Regions from separate parts of the Aurantimicrobium sp. MWH-Uga1 genome, predicted to be linked through region 1. Evidence: predicted binding sites of a transcription regulator. Region 1 holds the regulator's gene; each other region holds the start of a gene.
The links. Region 1 encodes HrcA, which represses chaperone genes, less so after heat shock. Its sites were predicted from a motif close to TTNGCACTCGNNNNNNNCGAGTGCNAA; they were not measured.
Positions count from the first base shown of each region.

Region 2: groL (chaperonin GroEL) is a predicted target of HrcA. The motif match lies at 4,357-4,383, and genes of this name have one in related genera.
Region 3: groES (co-chaperone GroES) is a predicted target of HrcA. The motif match lies at 2,052-2,078, and genes of this name have one in related genera.

Region 1 covers NZ_CP030929.1:742,436-748,355, forward strand. Annotated here, with positions in the region: gene lepA (translation elongation factor 4) at 1-1,240, shown strand, start outside; gene AURUGA1_RS03735 (DUF1990 family protein) at 1,237-1,899, shown strand; gene hemW (radical SAM family heme chaperone HemW) at 1,903-3,129, shown strand; gene hrcA (heat-inducible transcriptional repressor HrcA) at 3,196-4,215, shown strand; gene dnaJ (molecular chaperone DnaJ) at 4,242-5,351, shown strand; gene AURUGA1_RS03755 (16S rRNA (uracil(1498)-N(3))-methyltransferase) at 5,356-5,920, shown strand, end outside.
Region 2 covers NZ_CP030929.1:271,291-277,210, forward strand. Annotated here, with positions in the region: gene rlmB (23S rRNA (guanosine(2251)-2'-O)-methyltransferase RlmB) at 1-880, shown strand, start outside; gene AURUGA1_RS01425 (thioredoxin domain-containing protein) at 968-1,879, shown strand; tRNA gene AURUGA1_RS01430 (tRNA-Thr) at 1,917-1,989, shown strand; gene AURUGA1_RS01435 (DUF3263 domain-containing protein) at 1,991-2,248, shown strand; gene AURUGA1_RS01440 (LytR C-terminal domain-containing protein) at 2,261-2,809, shown strand; gene AURUGA1_RS01445 (cold-shock protein) at 2,938-3,141, shown strand; gene AURUGA1_RS01450 (DUF3048 domain-containing protein) at 3,210-4,247, shown strand; gene groL (chaperonin GroEL) at 4,428-5,920, shown strand, end outside.
Region 3 covers NZ_CP030929.1:189,625-195,544, reverse strand. Annotated here, with positions in the region: gene AURUGA1_RS01055 (ABC transporter substrate-binding protein) at 1-562, opposite strand, end outside; gene rarD (EamA family transporter RarD) at 644-1,591, opposite strand; gene groES (co-chaperone GroES) at 1,675-1,971, opposite strand; gene AURUGA1_RS01040 (class I SAM-dependent methyltransferase) at 2,104-3,294, shown strand; gene AURUGA1_RS01030 (hypothetical protein) at 3,636-3,980, shown strand; gene AURUGA1_RS01025 (DUF4190 domain-containing protein) at 4,107-4,487, opposite strand; gene tsaD (tRNA (adenosine(37)-N6)-threonylcarbamoyltransferase complex transferase subunit TsaD) at 4,497-5,552, opposite strand; gene rimI (ribosomal protein S18-alanine N-acetyltransferase) at 5,552-5,920, opposite strand, start outside.

The DNA.
Region 1 (5,920 bases):
TCCTGCTCGAGCAATGATTTTTGACTCGGTGTACGACGCCTATCGAGGAGTAATTACCTACGTGCGCGTCATTGACGGCATGCTTAAACCCCGTCAGCGAATCCAAATGATGAGTACCAAAGCTTCACATGAGCTGATCGAGATTGGTGTTAGCTCACCAGAGCCCATTCCTTCTGAGGGATTGGGGGTCGGTGAAGTTGGATATCTCATCACTGGTGTGAAAGATGTCCGCCAGTCCAAAGTTGGTGACACTGTCACTGATTTCGTCAAACCAGCTACTGAGCCTCTCCCGGGATATACCGACCCGAAAGCAATGGTGTTCTCAGGTCTATACCCCATTGATGGCTCGGACTATCCCGTCCTTCGTGAAGCTCTCGACAAGCTCAAACTCTCCGATGCTTCCTTGAATTATGAACCAGAAACCTCAGTTGCCCTCGGGTTTGGTTTTCGATGCGGTTTCTTAGGTCTATTGCACCTAGAAATAATTACCGAACGTCTCGAACGTGAATTTGGTCTTGACCTCATCGCCACAGCGCCTTCTGTTCCCTATGAGGTCACAACTGAAGATAAAAAGACAGTCACTGTGACAAACCCCAGTGAATACCCTTCAGGAAAGATCATCAAAGTATCCGAACCCCTGGTTCGTGCTGGAATTCTCACACCTAAGGACTACGTCGGAACAATCATGGAATTGTGCCAAAGCCGTCGTGGAAATCTTTTGGGCATGGAGTACTTCGGTGAAGATCGCGTCGAAATGAAATACGAAATCCCTCTTGGAGAAATCGTCTTTGACTTCTTTGATCACCTCAAGAGCAGGACACAAGGTTACGCATCCTTGGATTATGAAGAAGCCGGTGAACAAGATTCTGATCTTGTGAAAGTAGACATTCTGTTGCAGGGTGAACAGGTCGATGCGTTCAGCGCGATTGTCCACAAGGATAAGGCTTATGCCTATGGCCTAATGATGACAGAGCGTCTCAAAAAACTCATTCCGCGCCAACAGTTCGAGGTACCCATTCAGGCTGCTATCGGGGCACGTATCATTGCTCGAGAAACGATTTCTGCAATCCGTAAGGACGTCCTTGCCAAATGCTACGGCGGTGACATTACACGCAAGCGCAAACTCCTCGAAAAGCAAAAAGAGGGTAAAAAGCGTATGAAAATGGTCGGCCGTGTCGAAGTTCCACAAGAAGCCTTTATTGCGGCATTGCAAGGTGATGATGAGGTGAAAAAGAAGTGACCGAATCAGCACGCAGAAGTAATTACTCCGCCGATCGCTCAGTAAGTTACGGAAGCGTCGGGGCAACTCAAGCAGCCGATGTTTTGGTTTTCCCACCCCACGGATTCTCCTCATCGCAGTCAGAGTTTCGCCTCGGCAGCGGCCAAGAACGTTTTGACGCGGCTTCTGCCGCGCTCATGACATGGGGGGTGCCACGAGGTTCACGGCTCGAGGTCGTGAAGATTGACCAAGCAGATGCTGAAGGTTATGCAGGCTTGTTATTCAATGAATTCGGTGCGCCAATTGCACCAACTTCTGACGTTTTAGATCAGCTCTATTCCTCAGATGGCACCCCGTTCCTTTCTGCGGGTACCACGATTGAACTCGCTGGTGTGTGGGCACCTTCGAAAATTTCTTCCTCATATCGAGTTATTTATGTCGTCCGCGAAGACCGTCGTATGGGTTACGCACTCGGAACTCTCGATTCTGCGCCAGTCATTGGCGAAGAATACTTTGGTGTGGAGTGGCGCGATGACGACTCAGTGTGGGCTGTAGTTCGCTCAGTCACCTCAATTGCTGAAGGTAGAAAGTACGCTTGGAGTGCCCCGGTCATTCGTGCGCGCCAGTGGTTGCTTCGTCGTCATTACGTTCGGTCTTTACTTCCTGCCCGTTCGGTGTAAACAATGGCTAGCCAATTGCCAGATGGTCTGGCAATGCCGCTGAACGGGGCATTGCCGAGCACTGTGAGCGTTGGCTCCCTACATAAAACGATGAGTGCCTATGTGCACATTCCTTTTTGCCGGGTTCGTTGTGGCTATTGCGATTTCAACACCTACACAGCCACTGAGCTCAGAGGCGCATCACAAGCCACTTATGTCGATGAATTGAAGAAAGAGATAGAACTTTCGATTGAGGTTCTTCACTGTGCAGATGTTTCAATACGACCTCTACACACAGTGTTTTTCGGTGGTGGTACTCCGACGTTACTTCCCGTTTCTGATCTTGCCCATGCAGTACAAGCACTACGTGACAGCCATGGAATAGAAACAGGAGCAGAAGTCACAGTTGAAGCCAATCCAGATACCCTCACTGAAGAATATGTCGAAGGTTTAGTTCAGGCAGGTTTCACACGTGTGAGTGTAGGAATGCAATCTGCAGTTCCCCATGTACTTTCAGCATTGGATAGGACACACAATCCTGCTGCCGTAGACCGCGCAGTAACAATAATTCAGTCTGCTGGGCTAGAAGCCAGTATTGATTTGATCTATGGAGCTCCGGGAGAGAGCCTGTCTGATTGGCGCAGGTCTCTAGAAAAAGCAATTTCTTTGAATACAGGGCATATTTCCGCCTATGCACTCATCGTTGAAGACGGTACTGCTTTGGCGCGCAAAATTAGTTCAGGAGTTATGGATGCTCCTGATGATGATTTACAGGCTGAAATGTATGAACTAGCTGACGAACTATTGAGCAAAGCGGGATTTCAATGGTACGAAATTAGCAATTGGGCAAAGTCACAACAGCAACAGTCTCAACACAATCTTGCCTATTGGACTAACCAAAATTGGTGGGGCTATGGTCCTGGTGCACACTCCGCAATAGGTGGCACACGTTTCTGGAATGTCAAACACCCAGCTGCCTATGCAGGACGCCTGGCCGAAAATCAAAGCCCAGCCTTGTCTTATGAGACACCTAACCAGGAAGCAGCCATGTTGGAACACGTGTTACTGGGGTCACGATTAGCAGCAGGTATACCTGCTCAAGGGCACGACCCTCAAGCCATTTCTTCACTGATAGCTCGTGGTCTCATTGACGGCAAGCATGCTACTGGTGGACGAATCGTGTTAACACTTTCTGGTCGTCTTCGTGCTGATGAAGTTGTTCGAGTATTACTCTTTCGTTCTCAGGATTGACTGCTAAATATCCGGTATCATTAGCACTCAGATGCATCGAGTGCTAGTGATGTAAAGGAGGATTCGATGGTTTCACAACGTGGGCTTGAAGTTCTTCGCGTCATCGTTCAGGATTATGTTTCTTCACGTGAGCCCGTCGGTTCAAAAGCTATTGTTGACCGCCATCAATTTGGCGTATCCGCGGCGACAATTCGCAACGATATGGCACTGCTCGAGGAAGAAGAGCTCATTGTTGCCCCTCATACATCCAGCGGTCGAGTTCCCACAGACAAGGGATATCGTCTTTTCGTTGACCACTTAGCCGAAGTCAAGCACATCACGCCGACACAAAAGCAAGCCATAGATCAATTTCTAGATGATTCTGCAGATTTTGATGAACTTCTTGGACGAACTGTTCGTTTGCTTTCTCAATTAACTAACCAGGTCGCTATCGTCCAATACCCCACATTAGGTTCGACACGAATTCGTCACATCGAACTCGTTTCTCTCGGCAATAATCGAGCTTTATGCGTTGTGATTAGCGACAACGGTCAGGTCGAACAGAAATTGATTGATCTTGAAGTTGAGCTCAACGAAACCGACCTTGCCCAGTTATGTTCTGGAATTAATGAGCAAGTGGCAGGGAAACTTCACAGTGAGCTTTCTGAATCCATAACTTCGCTCACGTCTCGGGTGCATAACGCCCTGATTCCAGCAGTAACTCACATAGCCTCAGCACTGAGCGACAGCATTCAAGCTAACCGGCAAAACAAGTTAGTGATGGCGGGCACAGCTAACCTAGTCCGAACAGGCGAAGATTTCTCCGACAGTATCTACCCAGTTCTCGAAGCCATTGAAGAACAAGTAGTTCTGTTGAAACTACTGACCGAAATGAAGGCGGATGCCGACGAAGTGGCAGTGAGTATCGGTCGAGAGCACAGTAATTCAGGCTTAGAACAAGCGAGCCTGCTTTCCACTGGATACAGCTCGGCTGGTGAAAAAGCCACCCTGGGGCTTGTCGGACCAACCCGAATGGACTATTCCTCCAACATCGCATCAATCCGTGCTGTTGCCCGATATCTCACTCGTGTGCTTGATGCACGCTAAACCCTCATTCAAAGGAGATGGCCTTCGTGGCTGATCATTACGACGTTTTAGGTATCTCACGTGATGCCAGTGCTGAAGACATCAAAAAGGCATATCGCAGACTTGCACGTGAACTTCACCCTGATGTGAATCCAGACGAGGCAGCACAGGAAAAATTCAAACTCGTCACCCACGCCTATGAAGTTCTCAGTGACCCCGTGCAACGTCAACAATATGATTTAGGTCCACAAGCCGGCTTTGGCGGGAACTTCGGCGGGCAAGGTTTTAGTGACTTTGGAGACATCTTCAACACCTTCTTCGGTGGAGGCCAGCAACGCGGTCCACGTTCACGAATGGAACGCGGTCAAGATGCTTTGCTACGCGTAGAGGTTGACCTTGCCGACGTCATTTTTGGCGTTCACAAAGATATTGAAATTGATACCGCAGTGGTGTGCGAAACCTGTAATGGAAACTGCTGTCAACCAGGGACATCGCCAATAACATGTGACATTTGTGGCGGTTCAGGCTCTATTCAACGTGCAGTTCGCTCCCTACTGGGAAACGTCATGACTTCCAACCCTTGTGGAAGCTGCAGAGGTTATGGAACCACCATTCCCGCACCCTGCACAACATGCCAAGGGCAAGGCCGTGTCAGGGCGTCAAAAAGAATACCGGTGGACATTCCTGCCGGTGTCGATACAGGTGTTCGACTTCACATGGCTCAAGCAGGAGAAGCTGGTCAAGCAGGCGGCGTCCCCGGCGACCTCTATTTTGAAATCAAAGTCAATCACCACGATGTGTTCAGTCGTGACAACGATGACTTGCTGTGCACTCTAGAAGTTCAGATGACCGATGCCATCCTAGGAACCACAGTTACGGTTCCAGGGCTTGATGGTGAGGTCACGCTAGAGATTAAGCCCGGAACGCAAGGCTCAGAAGTTCTGACTGTAAAAGATCGAGGCATAACACGCCTACGCGGAAATGGCCGCGGTGATCTTAAAGTGGGAATCCATGTGATTACTCCCACCAAGTTGAGTTCTAAGGAAAAAGAACTCATTTCAACATTCGCTCAGGGACGAAAGCAATCCACTCCAGCACTGACACATTTCCAACAGGGAATGTTCTCAAAGTTGCGCGATCGATTCTTCAACGCATAAAGCAATGGCACACTTTTACATTCTGGAAAGCCTTGAATCCTCTTCTGTCGGATCAGAAGTAGTTTTAGATGGCTCGGAGGGAAAACACGCTGCCACTGTCTCCCGAGTGAGACCAGGGGAGAAGTTCACTGTAGGCAATGGGCGCGGTCTCGTTCTTAAAGTCGAAGCTGAATCAGTATCCAAAGACTGTGTCCAACTTCGTGTACTTCATGCAGAAAACGAGAAACGTCTTCATCCAGAATTTATCCTTGTTCAAGCACTGGCCAAAACAGACCGAGATGAACGAGCAATTGAAGCGGCAACAGAGCTGGGTGTTGACACCGTCATCCCGTGGTCTGCCTCACGAAGCATCTCCAAATGGGACGGGCCCAAGGTTGGAAAAGGTATTGCGAGGTGGTCAGCAATTGTTCGTGAAGCAAGCAAACAATCCATTCGCGCCTTTATTCCACAGGTTCACCCTCCAGCCAGTACGTCCGAACTTGTCCAGTTGTTATCAGGTGCTGACCTGGTCGTGTTAGATCCGACAGGAGATGTTCCGTTGAGTTCTTTCAATCCCACATCGCATCAAA
Region 2 (5,920 bases), 470 kb from region 1:
GGACCGCGAGTGGCACCCCGCTGGAAAAGCAAAGATTCGTCGCGAAAAGCTTGCCGCGATGGGCAAGCTCAACCGCAACAACAAGGATGGTCAACGCAAGGCTGCGCCCAAGCGCAGTAAAGCTGCTGACGATACTGAGATCGTCACTGGTCGTAACTCGGTACTCGAAGCACTGCGTGCCAAGATTCCGGCAACAGCTTTATATATCGCTACGCGTATCGAGATGGATGACCGCGTGAAGGAAATGCTCGCCATTGCCACTCAGCGCGGCATCCCCATCTTGGAAGTGATGAAGCCTGAGCTTGACCGTATGGGTGGGTATGACTCAGTGCACCAGGGCGTTGCCGTCAAGGTTCCCCCTTACAACTACGCTCACCCCAACGATCTTCTCGAAGCAGCTTTCGAAGCAAACAAGACACCCTTGTTTGTGGCACTTGATGGCATCACCGATCCACGCAACCTTGGTGCGATTATTCGTTCGACTGCTGCCTTCGGTGGAAATGGCATCATTTTGCCTCAGCGTCGCTCGGTGGGTGTCACTGCTGCTGCCTGGAAAACCTCCGCAGGCGCGGCTGCGCGCCTGCCAGTATCCATGGCAGCGAACCTCACTGCAACTATCAAGTCCTTCAAAGACCAAGGTGTCTTTGTGATTGGTTTGGATGGCGGTGGCGACACCATGCTTCCTGGACTCGAGCTTGCTGACCGCCCACTGTTGATCGTGGTGGGTAACGAAGGTAAGGGGCTGTCCAAGCTTGTCACCGACAACTGCGACGCCATCGTCTCGATTCCTATTTCTTCCAGCACAGAATCACTCAACGCGGGTATTGCAGCCAGCGTTGCACTCTATGAAGTTGCACGTTTGCGTTCAGCATCCGTTTAGTAATTTCACAGAGTTCCCCTCTAAGGTAGTTCCAGCACGTGTGACTGACTGTCCACGTGTCCCCTCACATTTTGGAGAGTAACGAGAATGAGCACCGGAGCCCACGGCAACCGACCCACTCGAAACCAGCAGCGTGAAGCTGCTCGTGCAAAAGCTAAAGAACTTCGCGAACAGCAAGTCAAGACAGAGAAGCGTCGCCGCCTGTTCCTTCAAGGCGGTATTGGCTTGGGCATCATTGCCATCGCCACTATCTTCATCGTGACCTTGGCCACCTCCGGCCCCAAGGAAGGCCCACGTCCTGCCAACATGGCCAGCGACGGCATCGTGCTTTCTGGCTCTGGAATGGGTGCGATTCTCTCTGACGCGGGCGCTCCCGGTTCAGACCCCATTGCAACTACGCCAACTCCTGGATCCTCAACCGTGAACATTGTGGTTTACCAGGACTACCTCTGCCCTGCATGTAAGGCATTTGATGAGGCAAACGCTCAGCAGCTCCAAACACTTGTTGAAGCTGGGGCGGCAACTCTAGAACTTCACCCCATTGGTATGTTGGCTAACCGTTCGGCTGGAACCCAGTACTCGTTGCGTTCAACTGCAGCTGCAGCCTGTGTTGCTGAATACTCACCCAACACTTTCTGGGCAGTCAACCAGGCGTTCTATCTCAACCAGCCTCAAGAAGGAACCCCTGGTTGGAACGATGACGAGCTCAAGGCTCTGATTGCCAAGCAGAAGCCAGAGAACCAAACCAAGATTGATAAGTGCATTGCAGACCAGACATTTATCCCCTGGGCTAAGCAGGCAACTGACTATGCGCTCAACGGCCCCATGGCTGATGCAGCAAAGCAGTCAGGAGCTAACGGTGTGGGCACACCTACCATCTTGGTCAATGGCAAGGTCTACACCGGATCCATCGTGGACCCTAAGGAATTCCTTGCTTTCATTACCCAAGTTGCCGGTGACTCTGCATCGACGACACCCGCTACTCCTGCCGCAGGTTAGGATTAATGGGTCGTGAGGTGATCATCACCTCACACAAGCCGACTTGGCGCAATTGGTAGCGCACCGCTCTTGTAAAGCGGGGGTTGTGGGTTCGAGTCCCATAGTCGGCCCGTGTTAGACGAGCGTGATCGTGCCATTCTCGATTTCGAACGTGAATGGTGGGAACGCTCAGGCGCCAAAGAGGATGCCATCAGACAAACCTTCGGTTTGTCTCCGGCTCGCTACTACCAAGTTCTGGGCACGATTATGTCCTCTGCAGATGCACTCGCTTATGATCCTGAGTTGGTCAATAGGCTCCAACGCGTCAGGGAAGAACGTCACCGTTCCCGCCACAGGCGCGTTAACCCTGAATCTTCAGGCAAGAACTGAAAGAATACTGAGATGGCTGAAAAGAACGTGCAGGACATTTTTGATGATCTGGTGATCACATCAGATCGTCGCGGTGTTCACCGTGCTCCGAAGCGCCCCGGCGCTGGCTGGATTAAGTTTGCCTGGGCAGCTCTAGCTACTGGTGTTCTTGTCGTCGGAGGCGTGGGAACGTTGATTGTCTCCAGTGACAGCATCAGCATGAAAGATTTTGAGAGCATCTTTGCGCTGCCTACCCCAGCCGCCTCAGCAACACCTAAGCCCACGGCAGCACCAACAATCGATCCAGCATCTGTGGTGAACGTGCTCAACGCAACCGGCCAAGCTGGATACGCCACCCAAGTTGGTGACATGCTTGCCGCTGAGGGGTGGACAATTGGCGCGAAATCTAACGCGAGCGAAAACACCACAGAGACCTTCATTTATTACGGAAACCCTTCCTTGGAGGGTGCTGCACGAGGTGTTGCCCAGTCGCTGGGATACGGCACAATCAAGCTCACAGACAAGTACATTGAGAGCTCCGCCGCCATCACGTTAGTGCTCGGTTCAGATTACGTTGGCTAAATCGTTGCCATAATGCGACATTAATTGTGAGGTTAGGCTAACCAAACTTCCCGATTCACCAGTAGTGTGAGAGCAACGGCACAAGCGATTTGTGTGTGTCGGTTGGGATACTGCAATTGGAGTTACACATGGCCACTGGAACCGTTAAGTGGTTCAACGCTGAAAAGGGCTACGGTTTCATCACCGTAGATGGCGACGAGCAGGACGTTTTCGTCCACTACTCCGCTATCACCATGGACGGCTACAAGGTCCTCGAAGAGGGTCAAAAAGTAGAGTTCGAGGTTGGTACCGGAAACAAGGGTCCTCAGGCTGAGTCGGTTCGACTGGCTTAAGTCTCGTAATATTCGGGCACGCCCGAGCTAACGCCGTCCACCAATGTGGGCGGCGTTAGTCTGTGGTCGTGACTAAAACTTCGCGTACTCTCACTCGTGCTGTCGGAATAGCTGCTCTGAGCGCTCTTGCGTTTGGTCTGGTTGCGTGTTCTGGTGGATCTCCATCACCAACTACCCCCAGCTATAAATCCACGTATAAAGCACCTGCTCCCGTTGCTTATGCTCCGTTGACCGGGCTTGTCCTCCCCGAGGGCACCACGGTGGGGCCTGCACTGTCGGTGAAGATTTGTAACGTCTACAACTGTGAGCCACAAGATGGTCTTAACCAGAGTGATGTGGTTTTTGAAGAAATCGTCGAAGGTGGCATTACTCGCTATGTCGCCATTTGGAACTCGAACGTTCCTGCCGTGGTTGGCCCTGTTCGTTCATTGCGTCCCATGGATGCGGACATTGCTGCACCATTTGGCGGAATCATTGCGTACTCCGGTTATGGAGCTCAAGAAACGCGTGACTTGGCCGTCGACACTGGTTTGGTCAACGTCACCGAAAATGATCCAGCGATGTTCCGCAACGACTACAACGTCGCTCCCTACAACCTGATGCTGCGCGCTCAGGAGGTTATCGCTGCGAACCCCGGTCTTGCCCCACCTGCACAACAGTGGGCTTACTCTTCTTCACTGGCAACCTCCACGGCGGCATTGGATGGAAGCCCAGCTTCGTCTGTTCAGTTAGTGTTTAGCAACCAGTCTGACAACATGTGGACATACGACGCTGCGTCAGGCAAATATCTGCGCACCCAATGGGGCGGCCCCGACCTTGACCTCACCGGTGCTCAGCTGAGCACTAGCAACGTGGTTGTCATGAAGGTGAACGTGGACGAATTTGTGGGTGTTCCCCGCACCCGCATGGTTGATAGTGGCGAGATGTGGGTGCTCTCCGGTGGCAAGGCTGTCCACGGAACCTGGAGCAAAGCTGCAACTGCTGCGCCGATTGTCTTCAAGGGAGACAACGGTGTGACCGTGCGTCTGGCACCAGGAAACACCTGGATCGAAATGGTTCCCAACGATTCCTACGTTCCCGGTGGAAGCGTGACCATCAACCCCTAGAGCTGAACTGTGAGTTCTCTTTAGATAACCCCTGGCACATGCTGGGGGTTATCTGTTTCGCACTGAGCGTACACACTTGCACTCTGGTGCAGAGAGTGCCAATATTGAATTAGCACTCGAAAGAACTGAGTGCTAATCCTTTGCAGTATTCGTTACGTCCGGGAGGGACGAAAAACAACCATGGCAAAACTAATTGCTTTTGATGAAGAGGCACGTCGCGGTCTAGAGCGCGGTCTGAACATCCTCGCTGACACCGTCAAGGTCACCCTTGGCCCACGTGGACGCAATGTCGTCCTCGAGAAGAAGTGGGGCGCCCCCACGATTACCAACGATGGTGTGTCCATCGCTAAGGAAATCGAACTGGACGACCCTTTCGAGAAGATTGGCGCCGAGCTGGTCAAGGAAGTTGCCAAGAAGACTGATGACGTTGCCGGTGATGGAACCACCACCGCAACCGTTCTGGCTCAGGCACTCGTTCGCGAAGGTCTTCGCAACGTTGCTGCTGGCGCAGACCCCATCTCGCTCAAGCGCGGTATCGAGAAGGCTGTTGCAGCTGTTTCCGAGGAACTGATCAACAACGCTAAAGAGGTTGAGACCAAGGAAGAAATCGCTGCTACTGCATCTATCTCTGCAGCTGACCCCGAGATCGGCTCACTGATTGCTGAAGCGATCGACAAGGTTGGTAAGGAAGGTGTGGTCACCGTTGAGGAGTCCAACGCTTTCGGAACCGAGCTCGAGCTCACCGAGGGTATGCGCTTCGACAAGGGTTACCTCTCCGCATACTTCGTCACCGACCCAGAGCGTCAGGAAGCAGTCTTCGAAGACCCCTACATCCTGATCGTCAACAGCAAAGTTTCCAACATCAAGGACTTGCTGCCCATCGTGGACAAGGTCATTCAGACTGGTAAGCAGCTGCTTATCATCGCTGAAGACGTTGACGGTGAAGCACTGGCAACCCTGGTTGTCAACAAGATCCGCGGAATCTTCAAGTCCGTAGCTGTGAAGGCTCCAGGCTTCGGTGACCGCCGCAAGGCCATGCTTCAGGACATCGCCATCCTCACCGGTGGTCAGGTTATCGCTGAAGAGGTCGGCCTCAAGCTCGAGAACGTTGAACTCGACATGCTGGGTAAGGCTCGCAAGGTTGTAATCACCAAGGACGAGACCACCATCGTTGAGGGTGCTGGAGACGCAGACCAGATTGCAGGTCGCGTTGCCCAGATCCGCGCCGAGATCGACAACACCGACTCCGACTACGACCGCGAGAAGCTCCAGGAGCGCCTGGCTAAGCTCGCCGGTGGTGTTGCTGTCATCAAGGCAGGTGCAGCTACCGAGGTTGAGCTCAAGGAGCGCAAGCACCGTATTGAGGACGCTGTCCGCAACGCGAAGGCTGCAGTTGAAGAGGGTATCGTCCCCGGTGGTGGTGTTGCACTGATCCAGGCTGGCAAGACTGCTTTCGAGAAGCTCTCGCTGACCGGCGACGAAGCAACCGGTGCAAACATCGTGAAGGTAGCTATCGAAGCTCCTCTTCGCCAGATTGCACTCAACGCAGGACACGAGCCCGGCGTTGTTGTTGACAAGGTTCGTTCACTCAACATCGGCTGGGGCCTCAACGCCGCAACCGACGAGTATGTTGACCTGCTCTCTGCTGGCATCATCGACCCTGCGAAGGTAAC
Region 3 (5,920 bases), 550 kb from region 1:
TGAGGTCATAGGACTCCGCACCGTAACCGTATTCGGTCACGGAAGGGTCGGAGCTCTTCAGCTGTGCAACGAAAGCGTCGTCTGCTTTCACTGCAGTAACTGTCGCACCCTTGGGCGCGTTGTCCTTGGTGGCAATAGAGACAATAGCCACGTTGGCGTCGTTCTTAGCCACCAGCTCGACCAAGGTTTCAGCAACACCCGTGGAGGCAGGAGCAATAATGACGTCGACACCACGAGAGACCAGATCATTGAAGCTGGCTTCAGTTGCTGCCACATCGCCGTCACCGGCGTTGCGGTGCAAGACCTCGACGGGAACCTTGTTGTAGCCGCCCTGTTCATTGATTTCACGAACAGCAAGTTCAATACCGGCAGCTTGAGAAGCAGAGTACGCAGCTAGGTCGCCTGTGACTGGAGTCATGTCACCAATGCGCAGCACACCGTCACCCGAAGGCTTCACGGGAGTTGGGGTAGCAGTGGGTGTTACCTCACCGCCGGAGCATCCAGCCAACGTGAGTGCGAGCGCACCTGCAACGATTGTGGCGGCAATCTTATTCAGACCCACGATGTACCCATTTCTGTGAACGACTAACTACCGCCTCCACAGTACCGAGCACTACGTAAGTTCGCTGAGATGGCACGCGCTCTATTCGATAGTGAGTTCTTCAGCTGCGCGAGCAAGGCGGTTCGCCTTGCCGTGGCGCAGCATGTCAGTGGTGAGCACAATCAGGGCCACCCAGATGATGAAGAAACCCACCCAGCGCACCGGTGGCATGGGCTCATGCAAGACGAAGACGGCCATCAAGAACGAGAACACTGGTGTGGAGTATTGAATCAATCCGATGGCGGTCAACGGCAGTCGGCGAGCGCCTGCACCAAACATAATCAGTGGCACCGCGGTGACCACACCAGCTGAGGCAAGTAAGAGAGTGTGAGTGAGTCCATAACCAAAGAAGGAAAGCCCGACCAGGTTCGAAACAATGATGAGCTGGATGATTGCCACCGGCGTCATCCACATGGTCTCAATAGTGAGACCACTAATGGCATCAACCGATAGTCCAGTGCGCTTCTTGATCAGACCATACAAACCAAAGGACGCTGCCAAGGTCAGTGAAATCCAGGGAATGGCACCATAGCTCACCGTGAGCACAATGACGGCAACGAAGCTGATGCCGACGGCAACCCACTGCATAGTGCGCAGTTTCTCGCGCAGCACGATCACACCCAAGACAACTGTGACGATGGGGTTGATGAAATAGCCCAGTGACGACTCCACGATCTGGTTACTGAGCACCGCCAGGATGAAGACCTGCCAGTTGATATAAATCAGGACCGCTGCCACGCCCAAAGTGAGCATGAGCTTGCGCTGTTTCAAAATGACTGCGAGTTGCCGCCATTTCCTCGTGACGGCAATGAGGAATGCACAGAAGACGAGAGAAAAGAGAATGCGGTAGCCAACAACCTCAAAGGGGGTTGCTGGTTCCAAGGCGAGAAAGTAGAGCGGGAAGAGGCCCCATAAGCCATATGCCCCAAAGGCATAGAGCAAACCGGAACGGGAGAGCTTCTCTGGTGCAGGTGAAGCTGGAGAAGTCATTATTCGAGACTACTCCTGTGAATAGCCTGAGAGGTTAACCAGTAAGGGCCCCGGAAACCGGGGCCCTTACTCGTGAGATTGTGTTAGCGAACGACGATCGCGAGAACGTCACGAGCGGAGAGAACAAGGTACTCTTCACCGGCGTACTTAACTTCGGTTCCGCCGTACTTGGAGTAGATAACCTTGTCACCTTCGGCGATGTCCAGAGGAACACGGTTACCGTTGTCGTCGATGCGGCCGGGGCCTACTGCAACGACAACACCCTCCTGGGGCTTTTCCTTAGCAGTGTCAGGAATGACAAGACCGGAAGCAGTGGTCTGCTCGGCTTCTACCTGCTTGATAACAATGCGATCTTCGAGCGGCTTAATGGCGACCGACACGGTTGACCTCTTTCTTGAACGGGAAGTAAGTAATGGAGTACACATACAGTTCGTGTACTGAGGTCAAGTCTAGACGGCAATTAGCACTCGCGCAATGTGAGTGCCAATTGATCACTTGGTAGGTTTACTCTCATGGAGAGTGCTGAACTACGCGAACTGCTCACCCCCGAGGGGCTCGCTCTCCTGAATTCTCTGCCCGAGTATTCCTCCACAACGGACGTGCTCAAGATCGTCTCAGAGTTACGCAAAGCCGGAAATTCCGCGTCATTAGTGGCTTCTGTGCTCACCCAGGCTAAATTGCGCGCGAAAGCACAAACAAAGTTCGGTGACTTTGCCTCCAGCATGTTGTTCACCGAAGCCGGCCTTGAACAGGCAACTAGGCTGCCGGTGGCAGCACTTCATGCCGGTCGTTTTGTTCGCGCAGGGCTCACTCACGTTGCTGATCTGGGATGTGGAATTGGGGCAGATGCCTTGGCTTTTGCCGGGGCGGGACTGACCCTCCATGCAGTAGATGCCGATGAAGTGACGGCAGCGATAGCTGTAGTGAACCTCAGCGCATTCCCTGAAGCAACTGTTTCTCACGGCACCGCCGAAGAAACAGACCTCACCGGGATAGAGGGTGTTTATCTTGATCCTGCCCGCAGAACCTCCGGTCACAGCAACACCAGTCGCTTGACCAAGTCTGAAGACTATTCGCCGTCCCTTGATTTTGCTTTCGGTCTCGCAGCGCAGCTGCCGACCGGAATCAAACTAGGCCCTGGCATCGATCGAGATCTCATTCCAGATAACTGTGAAGCACAGTGGGTTTCTGTGGGTGGGGATGTTGTGGAGCTCGCGCTGTGGTTTGGCCCACTGGCCAGGGAGGGCATTACCCGCTCCGCCTTGATCATGACACCAGAAGGGATGCATGAGCTCAGCGCAGCAGCAGACTCGGCTGATGCTGAAGTGGGACCTTTGGGCAGATACCTCTACGAACCAGACGGTGCTGTGATTCGTGCACGACTCATTGGTGATCTTGCTCGCTCACTCAGTGCCCACATGCTCGATGAACACATTGCTTATATGAGCAGTGAAACGTTAGTCCGCTCCCCTTTTGCAGCTGCCTTCGAAATCCACGAGCAGTTCCCGTTAGATGTGAAACAGCTTGCTACTGAACTGAACAAGCGCAACATTGGCACTCTGGAAATAAAGAAGCGCGGGGTTGATATTGACCCGGCAGAGTTCCGCAAGAAACTCAAACTCTCTGGAACAGAATCAGCAACCTTGTTCCTCACCCGGATCGGTGACCGCAGAGTCGCGCTCTTGGCTCAGCGGGTGAACTAACCGCCCCTGTTGTCCACATTTCTCAATTCTCTGAAACTGTGCACAAACATCATCTCGGCAAATGAATTGTTCCAACCGTATCCCTACGGTTACCGCATGGTTCGTCGCAATGGATATTGGAAGAAACACACCAAAAAAGAGTTACAAGCTTTGCTGTTGATGTTGGATGACCAGGGCTGGCGAATCAGGAATCCACCAACCTACTACCGGGCATTTTGCCCCTGTCCCGAAAAGCATCAAACAGGTATTCACCTCACGCCCAGCAACCCTCACTATGCGAAAAACATTTTGAGATACTTAGAGAGAGCAACATGTTTCATTTACCCGGGAAGGATATAGAAATGGAAACAGTTCGTGTTTCGGTAAGTTTCTTTGTCACCGGTGAAATAGATCTCGACCACCACCTCGATCAGGTGATGACTGCATTGATGGCCATCGAAGCTGCTGACGACCGCATTTCAGATTCTGACTACACCGCAACAATCAAGACTGGTTTTGTGTGCATTAATTCTTCAGCCAAGGCAAGCACCTTTGACCAAGCCGCGGCCGTAGCAATGGCAACTATCCGTTCAGCAATTCACGCAGCAGGCGGATTCACTCCTGGCTGGGAGAGCAATGACTACGTTGTCACCGGCAAAGAAACTGCCGAATACAACTTTGTGGAGCAACAACTCATTAAGTGGTGACCCTGGGCTTGAGTGTGGTGAAACGAGAACTCAAGTGAACGGATAATTCATCAGATTTACATTCGACGCCGCAAAAACAACTCACGCCATCAACCGAGGCTGATGGCGTGAGTACTCTCAAGAGGATTAGTAGTAGTAATTTCCCATTCCCGAGGCGATAACCACGCCCAGGAAGGCGAACAGCAGGGAAATAACGATCACAGCAAGGCCGATGCCGACATAACCCATGATGAGGCCAGCTAAAGCAAGGCCTCCGCCCTGTTCACCAGTTCGACGAACTTCGGCGCGTGCCATGTGGCCGGTGACCACAGCAACGATGCTGGCTAGGAAGGGAATGAAAGTAAGGCCGACGATGCCGGCTACGAGAGCAACAATCGAGAGAGTGTTGGTCTTCTCGGAGGAGACAACAGTCACGGTTGGTGCTGCTGGAGCTGCAGTCTCAGCTGCAGCAGGCTTTGCTGCTGCTTTGGCTGCAGGCTTAGAAGTCTTTGGTGCTTTTTCTGTCATGGCTTAATTCTAATGAACGTGGATGTCTGTAACTGGGAGTGTGCTGTCAGCTCCAAAACTTAGTGAGGAGGGCTGAGCACCTTCCATAATGAGCTCTGAAGCTAACGCAGCAATCATGGCGCCATTATCGGTGCACAGAGAGAACGCAGGGATTCTCAACTCAACACCGGCAGCTTCTGCCCGCTGGCTGGCCACTTCGCGCAGGCGAGCATTGGCGACAACTCCACCGCCAAGTAACAGCCGGGGAACCCCCTGGTCTTGGCATGCTGCAATAGCTTTGGCGGTCAATACGTCCACGACTGCTTCGCGGAAGCTCGCTGCCACATCAGCAACAGGTACTTCTTCACCGGCATCCCGGCGCACTTCCACCCACCTGGCAACTGCTGTTTTCAACCCAGAGAAAGAGAAGTCATACCGGTGCTTGTCCATGTCCTTCGGGAGGGTGAGCCCTCGGGGGAACCGGATTGCTTTCGGGTCCCCCTCGGCAGCAACGCGATCGATGTGGGGACCGCCTGGATAGGGGAGGCCAAGGATTCGAGCTACCTTGTCAAAAGCTTCACCAGCAGCGTCATCAATGGTTTCGCCGAGCATCACCACATCCGAGGTGAGATCTTTGACCAGAAGCAACGAGGTGTGACCACCGGAGACAAGAAGCGCGATGGTGGGATATTCCAGTGGGCCGTCTTCGCCCAAAACATCCGCACCGACGTGACCGACGAGGTGGTTCACGGCATACAGAGGTTTATTCAGCGAGAGCGCTAAGGCTTTAGCTGCACCAACGCCCACCATCAGAGCACCTGCAAGTCCTGGGCCACTCGTGACGGCAACTGCATCGAGATCTGCCAGCTCGATGCCTGCCGTGGCAACAGCCTCGGTGAGGGCGGGGCGTAAAGCTTCCAAGTGCGCACGAGCAGCAACTTCCGGAACCACGCCACCATACCGAGCATGCTCATCCATCGAGGACGCAATGACGTTAGCCAAGAGTTCGCGACCACGAACAATGCCAATGCCCGTCTCATCACAGCTTGTCTCAATTCCCAGCACGAGGGGGGCTTCTCTATTCATCACAGATCTGCTCCCTTCTTCATGATGACTGCATCCACACCCTCTGGTTGGTAATAACCGGGTCGCACCGCAATTTCTTCAAACCCCAACGAGGCATACAACGCGATTGCGTGAGGATTATCTGCACGCACTTCTAGGAAGATGCGGCGCGCATGGAGCGCTTCTGCTTCTTCTAAAAGTGCTTCCATGAGCCGGCGGCCGAGACCGTGGCTTCGGAAGTCAGGATGAATAGCGATGGTTTGGATATCACCATCGCCAGAACCTCTCGGCGCGAGAAGGCCGGCATAACCCACGACAAGTGGGTCTCCACCTAACGCATCGGTGTGGGCCTCAGCAACGAGATAGAAACAGTTGCGATCGGCAACATC